DNA from 2 places in the Pseudoalteromonas sp. P1-8 genome. Region 1 is predicted to be linked to the other one. Evidence: predicted binding sites of a transcription regulator. Region 1 holds the regulator's gene; the other holds the start of a gene.

The links. Region 1 encodes MetJ, which represses methionine synthesis genes. Its sites were predicted from a motif close to TAGACGTCTAGACGTCTA; they were not measured.
Region 2: AN213_RS07655 (methylenetetrahydrofolate reductase) is a predicted target of MetJ. The motif match lies at 3,109-3,126, and genes of this name have one in related genera.

Annotation. Positions count from the first base shown of each region.
Region 1 is NZ_LJSO01000002.1:30,306-35,146, reverse strand. It holds gene metL (bifunctional aspartate kinase/homoserine dehydrogenase II) at 1-1,220, opposite strand, end outside; gene metB (cystathionine gamma-synthase) at 1,226-2,485, opposite strand; gene metJ (met regulon transcriptional regulator MetJ) at 2,710-3,030, shown strand; gene AN213_RS03715 (malic enzyme-like NAD(P)-binding protein) at 3,131-4,372, opposite strand.
Region 2 is NZ_LJSO01000004.1:163,522-168,362, reverse strand. It holds gene AN213_RS07665 (DEAD/DEAH box helicase) at 1-1,093, shown strand, start outside; gene AN213_RS07660 (sensor domain-containing diguanylate cyclase) at 1,142-2,110, shown strand; gene AN213_RS07655 (methylenetetrahydrofolate reductase) at 2,107-3,063, opposite strand; gene AN213_RS07650 (pitrilysin family protein) at 3,312-4,841, shown strand, end outside.

The sequences.
Region 1 (4,841 bases):
TGATCGTTTAAGATCAACACATAGTTATCGTCTTGTTGTACAAAACGAGGATGAATACTTTGCTCTTTTAAAAGCGCTGTTGCTTGCTCTGTCAGCGCAATTACATCAGCTGTTGGTGCAACCACTGCACAACCACTTAAATTAGACTCGACAATATTGGCACGGCCCGCTAAATGGCTGACAACTTGGTGAGTACTTTGACCAGGTACTAACAAGTAAGTATCGCCATCTTTAGTAAAGTGGTGCAGGCTGTGTTGAATTAACTGACTAAGCTCACCGACTTCACCACTGCTTAGTTTATCAACCCTTAATAAATCGATGTTATCTAAGGTAGTAATAAAACGCTTTGCTTTACTATAACCCTCTTTTACTACCTCGGTTGGCGTTGCATCACAATCAAAGCTACTTCTTACCACCAATTTAATTTCTGTGTCTTTTAACGGCGACAAGGTTTTTGCATGCAATACTGGGTTACCTAAACGCGCTAATAGGTTAGCTTGGTCGCGGCATACCTTGGCGTACTTAACCGCATTTTTAACTTTACGGGGGTCAGTACTAAATACCCCTTGTGTGTCTGTCCATATAGACACTTGCTTGGCAAAAGTATAACTCGCTAACAAGGTGGCACTGTAATCACTGCCATTACGGCCTAATGTCACCGTATTACCTTGGCAATCTGCTGCTATAAAACCCGTTACTACGTTGATATGTGTTCTGCTAATCGCATCACTGCACTGCTGTTGGTTTTTTTGATGTAAAAGCTGACCATCATTTAGAGTAAATAACTGCCTTGCATCAACATCTTGCGCATCAACACCTAACTGATTTAGGTAAGCGGCCAATAACCGCGCCGACCACACTTCACCATGAGCAAGTAAAGGTGCTTCAAGTAGCTGCTGTTGACTAATTAATTCATTTAATACGGCAAGTTCATCTTTTAACTGTGCCAAGGCCTGTTGTTTATTCTGACCTATAAGTAACTGCTCAATTAAAGCCCGTTGATTATTATCAATAAGCAATAGAATATCGCTAACAGCTTGACTATCTTGCTGCTGGTAACTTTGCCAAAGCTTTACCAGGGTATCGGTTGTTTTACCCGATGCCGACACAACCACGCAATCGCCCTGCTCTGTATTAGCAAGAACAATGTTCGCTACCGCATGATAACGATCTGCCGAGCTTAAGCTTGAGCCACCAAATTTATGAACAATATTTACCATTTCTTCTACCACAATGCCGTATGTGCTGGCGTTAACTTAAATGACGCGTTTTGCTGTGTATCTTGCTGTGTTAGCTTAGCTTCAGCTTTTTTAACTTGTTGGCCTTGACCTGGTTTTACTAAATTGAAAACACGGTCTAAATCTGCAATGAGATCTTTTACGTCTTCAATACCTACAGAAATACGGATCAGCGTATCGCCTACACCGGCTTCAAGGCGCGCTTTAGGCTCCATACCTGCGTGGGTCATTGTTGCAGGGTGACAAATCAAGCTTTCTACCCCACCTAGCGACTCAGCAAGGCTAAAGTCTTTTAGGCTTGTTAAAAACGCTGCTGCATCGTTGATATCGCCTTTAATATCAAAGCTCACCATGCCACCAAAGCCACGTTGCTGTGCTTTAGCAAGCTCATGTTGTGGGTGAGAAGCAAGGCCTGGGTAATAAACTTGGCTTACATAAGGTGAGCTTTCTAAATACTCAGCAATGGCAAAGGCATTTTCTTGGTGCTGCTTTAGGCGTACATTTAAAGTACGTAAACCACGAAGCGTTAAGTAGCTGTCAAATGGTGCACCAGTAATACCGATATTATTCGCCCACCAAGCAAGCTCGTCGCCTAGCTCTTGCGTTGCAGCAATCACTGCACCGCCCACTACATCAGAGTGACCATTGATGTATTTAGTTGTTGAGTGCACAACAATATCAACACCAAACTCAATTGGGTTTTGTAATGCAGGTGATAAGAAGGTGTTGTCAGCCGCAACCAAAGCACCACACTGCTTAGCAATACTAGTAATTGCTTTAATATCTGTTAAACGCAAGATTGGGTTACTTGGCGTTTCAATCCAAATCAACTTGGGTTTAATCGCTAAAATTTCTTGGAGATTTTCAGTTTTAGTTAAATCCAAAACTTTTAGTTTTAACAGGCCACGTTTTTCAAGCGAGGTGAATAAACGGTAACTACCGCCATAACAGTCATGTGGGATCACTAACGTATCGTCACTGTTTAATAGCTGAGTGGCTAAATGCACTGCAGACATACCTGTTGCAGTTATAATACCTCTAGCACCACCTTCAAGCTCTGCTAAGGTTTCAGCTAAGATATCGCGATTTGGATTACCGCTGCGACCATAGTCATACTGGCGCTTAGTATCAAAATCAGCAAACGAATAGGTGGTTGATAAGTAAATTGGTGGTACAACCGCACCATGATGTTTATCGGCTTCGATGCCGTGACGAACAGCAATCGTCGCTTTATTTTTTTCGCTCATTTCATCACCTACTCTTAAATTGGATGTTTAGACGTCTAAAAGGTTAGATGATCAAATATGAGAAGTCAAAGCATTTATGGCTTACACATAGAAGTTTATACACTTACACCACTAGATGGCTAAATAACTAGTATTTGACTATCTTTTTTAAAGAGATAGAATTTCCGCATCTTGCGCTGTGAATAAGGCGTAAATCACTGACAACCGAGGCAACGAAACAACTTATGGCTAAATGGAACGGTGAATACATTCACCCATATGCAGAACACGGTAAAAAATCAGAACAAGTAAAAAAGATTACCGTATCGATCCCACTCAACGTATTAAAAGTATTAACTGACGAGCGTACACGCCGCCAGATCAATAACCTGCGTCATGCGACGAACAGTGAGTTATTGTGTGAAGCTTTCTTACATGCTTTTACAGGTCAACCATTACCAAATGATGACGACCTACGTAAAGACAACCCTGAAAAGGTACCTGAAGAAGTTAAAAAAATTATGCAAGAAATGGGATTAGATATCCCAGTGCTTGATTCAGAATAAGTATTTCGGCCATCGGATCACCGCCGATAATCGCAGATATAAAAAAACTCAGCCTAGGCTGAGTTTTTTATTGCGCGATATACCTAATAGCTAATTAAGCTTAACGCATGTAATCTTCTGGCATGTCGATTTGCGCCACGCCCGACTCTACTGCTGCTTCAGCAACAGCACGTGCAATACGTGGTAATAAACGCGGGTCCATTGGCTTAGGAATGATGTACTCAGCACCAAACTCAAGTGACTCAACACCAGCCGCTTTTAATACTTCACTTGGTACAGGCTCTTTCGCGATACCACGAATCGCGTGAACTGCAGCAATTTTCATTTCATCATTAATTGCCGTTGCACGAACATCTAACGCACCACGGAAAATAAATGGGAAACAAAGCACGTTATTTACTTGGTTAGGGAAATCTGAACGACCCGTTGCCATAATTAAATCGTTACGCGCACTGTGTGCAACTTCTGGAGCAATCTCAGGATCTGGGTTTGAGCATGCAAACACGACTGGCTTATCAGCCATCAGCTTAAGATCATCTGCTGTTAACAGGTTAGGACCTGATACACCAACGAATACGTCAGCATCAGCAATAACATCTTGTAATGTACGCTTATCGGTATTGTTAGCAAATAATTGCTTATACTCGTTTAAGTCATCACGACGTGTATGGATCACACCTTTACGGTCAAGCATATAAATGTGTTCACGTAGTGCGCCACACTTAATTAAAAGCTCCATACAAGCCACAGCAGCAGCACCGGCACCTAAACATACGATGATGGCATCTTCGATGTCTTTACCTTGCACTTCAAGGGCGTTAAGCATACCAGCAGCAGTTACAATAGCTGTACCATGTTGGTCATCGTGGAAAACTGGAATATCACAGCGCTCGATAAGTGCTTTTTCGATTTCAAAACACTCAGGCGCTTTAATATCTTCAAGGTTGATACCACCAAACGTATCAGCGATGTTAGCAACCGTATTAATGAAATCTTCTGTTGTGCGATGTTTAACTTCAATATCAATTGAGTCAAGGCCAGCAAAACGTTTGAATAGTAACGCTTTACCTTCCATTACAGGTTTTGATGCAAGCGGACCTAAGTTACCTAAACCTAAAATTGCGGTACCGTTTGAAATAACCGCAACCATGTTACCTTTGCCTGTATATTTATAGGCATTTGCTGGATCAGCAGCAATTTCACGGACTGGTTCAGCCACACCTGGGCTATAAGCTAAAGCGAGATCGTTAACCGTTTCGGCTGGCTTGGTTAGTTCAACACTAATTTTACCTGGAACGGGGTGAGCGTGGTAATGTAATGCTTGTTCACGAAAATCTGACATAACGCGATAGTATCCTGCAAAAAGTTAAAAAGTGAGAGAGCTTGCATCAGTACGATACCTGTAATGTATAAAAATTCCAAGTATTATCAGGTCTATCCTGTTATATGCTATATCGCTTAATTTTAAAGGATTTCCCAACAATTTCTGCGCATAGTTGCGATTAATCAGACATAAAAATTCACCTATTTATGACCTTTTAAGCACGTGTTTTTGTATTTTATACGCACGTACACTGCAATTAGCCGAAGTTAGCCCAAAATATCCATTTCAACGAAGTTCACAGCATTTACTCACAAAGTTATTTAAATTTATTATTTTTAATAACTTTTATGAAAGTTTATACAAACAAGAATATAGCCAAGGGGTGGCACTTTGTCTGCAAAATTAGCGACATAATGGGCATAACAGCCAGAAATAGTTATGCAAGATACATAAGTGAAGATGATAAGTAGTGGCAGCGTTATACCAA
Region 2 (4,841 bases), on a different contig from region 1:
ACAGACGGGAACGGGCAAAACCGCCGCGTTTGTTTTGCCACTACTGCACAATTTGCTATCTGCTGAAGTACTCCCTGATGCCGTTAAAGTCCTAATTTTAACACCTACCCGGGAGCTCGCTCAGCAAGTATTTGCAAGTGTAGAGCGTTATGCTGCGCATACTGAAATAAAAGCAGTACTGGCTTATGGCGGTGCTAGTATTGGCCCACAAATTAAAGCCATAAAAGGGGCGCAGGTTGTAGTGGCAACACCTGGGCGTTTACTTGATCATGTGATCAAAGGCAGTATTAAGCTTTCAAGTATCAATGCGCTGGTATTTGATGAAGCTGATCGCATGCTTGATATGGGCTTTATTGACGAAATTAAACGTATCTTGCGCCATGTGCCGAAAGAGCGCCAAACCTTACTTTTTTCAGCCACATTTGACGACAGCATCTTTAAACTCAGTAAGCAGTTATTAAATGATCCTAAATTAGTTGAAGTGAATAAACGCAACTCAGCAGCGGTTGAAGTTGAGCAGCTAGTTTATGCGGTTGATGAAGACCGTAAGCGCGAGCTGGTATCTCACATGATTGGCATGAAAAATTGGCAGCAAGTACTGATATTCACTCGTACTAAACAAACCGCCGATGTGCTTGCTAAAGAAATGTGTAAAGACGGCTTAAAAACCGAATCTATTCATGGCGATAAAAGCCAAGGTGCGCGTGATAAAGCACTGCAAAATTTTAAATCAGGTGCGACAAGAGTACTGGTTGCGACAGATGTTGCTGCGCGTGGTCTTGATATTGCCTCACTCAAGTATGTGATTAACTATGAGTTGCCTTATGTGGCTGAGGACTACGTACACCGTATTGGTCGAACAGGACGTGCTGGCGAGAAAGGGATGGCGATGTCGCTGGTTAGCATCGATGAGCAGTGGCTATTGGACGAAATAGATATCTTACTCGACACAAGACTCACGCCGCAGTGGTTACCAGGGTATGAGCCTGATTTAACCAAAGAGCCAAAGCAAGTTCGTAAAAATACTAATAAGGCACGCCGCTCTCGTGATAAAAAACGTATTTTAGGGCAAAAAAGTAGGAGACGTTCCTAAATCTGGCATATATTTATACTATCCTCCGGCTAAAGTTGAGAGTTTAGTATGTTAGAAGAGAATAAATGGACGTTCCGCCGCGCTGATAAACAGTTCTCCTTAGAAAAGTGGCAGAAAACAATTGATCTCATGACCGAGTTGTTTTCTGCTCCCGCAGGTTTTATCGTTCATAAAACAGATGATGTTTATCGTATTATCGTCTCCAGTGAGCAACAAGAAAACCCCTATGATGCCGGGGCTGAATTAAGCGCCGACGATAATATCTTCTGCAAAAAAGTACTGCGTGACATGGCACCGCTTTATGTGGATCACGCCAGCCAAGACAGTCAATGGGATGACAGCCCTCTGGTAAAAGATGGTTTTGAGTCTTATCTTGGGGTGCCAATTAGCTGGCCAAGTGGCGAGCCCTTTGGCACCTTTTGTGTTATGGATTTTAAACAAACCCATTATCAACAGAGCTTTTTAGAACTAATCGAGCAGCTTCGCGATATGGTCGAAGATGACCTTGCACTGTTAGACAACTTTACGCAAATGCGTGAAATTGCCATGCTTGATTCATTGACCAATATTTATAATCGCCGTGCAATAGATTTGCTTTGCCAACATAAATTAAATATATCGAAACGACTTGGTTTTGATATTAGTTGTCTATTTATCGATATAAACAGCTTTAAGCCACTCAATGATACGTATGGCCATGAAGTGGGCGATCTCGCGCTGATTTGTTTAGCTGACACCATGAAAGAATGCCTACGTGAAACCGATATTATTGGCCGCCTAGGGGGCGATGAGTTTATTGCGTTATTGCAAGTTCAGCCCGGTGATTGCATAGACAGCATCGCTGATAAGCTCAACACCACCTATCAATCTAATTTAGAGAAGCGGGGCATTCCTGTTACGAGCTTAAGTATTGGTTCAGGGGTAATAGCTCAGCCAAAAGAAAACTTTGCTGAGCTATTAAAACGAGCAGATGAAGATATGTATGAGAAAAAGCAAGCTTCTAAGGCAGCACGCTAAGCTATTTGCTTCTCAGCTAGGTTTAACTCCATAGTTGCTTTAAGTAAACGGTAAAGGTTAATTGACGCATCAATTTCTTCTTTACGATTGGTTAAGCTCTCAATATTTAAACCTAGCGGTACATCTAAATGTGCGCAGCTTTGTAAAATTAAGTCGAGATTCTCACGGCAAATTCGCACTGATTCACTCAATGTATTTGCCGAATCTAACATGCGGTATTTAGTCGCTTCTGGTACAGAAATACCTAACCATTCCATAAATTCTAAGGTTTTTTCACCACCACAAGGGGTAAACGTCAGAATAATGCGTTTTGGTGCTGTGCCTTGTGCTTTACAGCTACGCGCATAGCTGGTGATTAAATCAATCGTTGCTTGGGCATTGTAAACGGCTTGTGAGATGAAAAACTTACAACCTTGCGCTGTTTTTTCAACTAAACGCTCATGTTCATTACGTTTGCTGGCATGGCGCTCGGCAATAGTAACACCACCTAAAAATACATCACTGTTCTGTTTTGCCAGCGTTTTATATGCATCAGGTAGGCTTAATTTGATGTCGCCATGAGATGATGGGCTACCCACCAACACTAAGTTTTTTAGTTCAAAGTCGTTACGTGTTTCGTTTAACCATTCGGTAAATTCAGCTTCTCCACGCTGGGCAACACTTTTATAAGTGATCACATCAAGTTGTGACAAGCTACGTAGTAACTGACTGTATTCACGAGGATCTACCGTTTCTTTAAACGGAAAAGGACGCGGCTTTGCAATACGGCTACTCTCATCTTGAATGTCGTAGATGATTACACCGTCGTATTCAATTTCGTGTAAACGACCGAGCAGCTTCTGAGCAATGGTCTCAAGCTGTGCTTTATCAGTACCAGACTTTGGTGGTGTGGTACCAATTAGGTAGACACCTTGATTGGTGTCTTCAATTTTCTCTTGTAATGATAAAGCCATAATCCTCATTCCAGCTCGTGCTAATGTCTATGACAAATAATATAGCAGCCATTTAGACGTCTAGATAGATTTTTTTTCTTGAAAGTTTTTCAATGACTATGAATTTTACTCAAGTTTAAAGCTGAGCGTTTCGCAAAATTGACACACCTGTTTACATAAATTATTGCTCTGACCCTCATATTTTCTGGCGCTTTGATGCATAATCAAGCAGCAATGATTATGAGAAAAATAACTAACAAGGGAACATTATGAAATTTAGATTATTAGCAACCAGTGTTGCTGTAACACTTGCTTTAAGTGGCTGCGCAAGTAACTCACAGTCAACGATGGTTAAAGAAGTCGAAATTGAGCAGCAAGTAAGCCAAGATGATAACCGTGTATTTAGCCAAGATTACCTATTAGAAGAGCTTGAGAATGGCCTTCGCGTGATGGTAGTTAAAACAGATTACCCAGATGTTGTGTCACTGCAAATTCCAGTATCGGTTGGTTCACGTAATGAGGTTGAAGCAGGTAAAACCGGTTTTGCACACTTCTTTGAGCATATGATGTTTAAAGGCTCTGAAAAATTCCCACAAGATGTGTATTCAGATATTTTAAAAAACTCGGGTGTTGATAATCGCGCGTATACGACCAACGATTACACTAACTATCACTTAAACTTCTCAAAAGAGCACTTAGATAAAGTGCTCGAAATTGAAGCTGATATTTTCCAAAACCTGACTTACAGCGAAGAGCAGTTCCGCACCGAAGCGCTGACTGTAAAAGGTGAGTATTTAAAGAATAATGCTAGCCCAATTCGTAAGTTACTTTCTGCGGTTCGTAACGAAGCATTCGAAAAGCATACCTATAAGCACACCACCATGGGCTTTTTCGAAGACATTGAAGCTATGCCTGATCAAATGGCCTATGGTAAAGAGTTTTTCGCTAAATTTTATAAGCCTGAGTATGTATCTTTAGTCATTGTTGGTGATGTTGATCCACAAGAGACCATGGCAATGGTGAAAAAGCATTGGGGTAATTGGAAAAAAGGTGATTACCAAGCAGATATTCCTGTTGAACCAAAGCAACAAGCCGCAAAATATGTACATGAAAAAAATGATGGTTTACCAGGCCACTGGTTGCTTGTGTCTTATAAAGGCACTGAATGGGATCCAACTCAAAAAGACCGTGCTGCTCTTGATTTGATCTCACAGCTGTATTTCTCTAACAACTCGGCACTTTATCAAGAGCTTGTTGTTGATAAACAAATTGCCAGCCAAATGTTTACCTATAACCCAGATACTAAAGATCCGGGTTTATTACATGTGTTTGTAAAAGTCGAAAACGAAGCGGACCTGGCTAAAGCCCGTGATGCGATTAACCGTACCTATGCACAAGCGCGTACTGAATTAGTAGATGCGCAAAAGTTAGCGGATTTAAAATCAAACCTAAAGTATAGCTTTATAAATGGTCTTGATTCATCGCAGTCAATAGCTTCAACACTTGCAAGCTACATGCACTTTGAGCGTGATCCTGAAGTGATTAACCAACTTTATGCCACAGCTGACAGCATCACTCCGGATGATATCAAAGCGGTAGCAAACAAATATTTTGTTGATCCGAGCCGTACCACGGTGACAATGTCGGCGCTTGATAAAGTGGCTGGTTTTGAGCAAGAAGTTGATTTAAATGCCTTGGTTGCCAGTATCGAGCAAGCCCCAACAGAGCGTCACTTTAAAGTACTTGATAAAACCAATAGCTCACCACTGGTTGATGTTAACTGGTTATTTAATACCGGC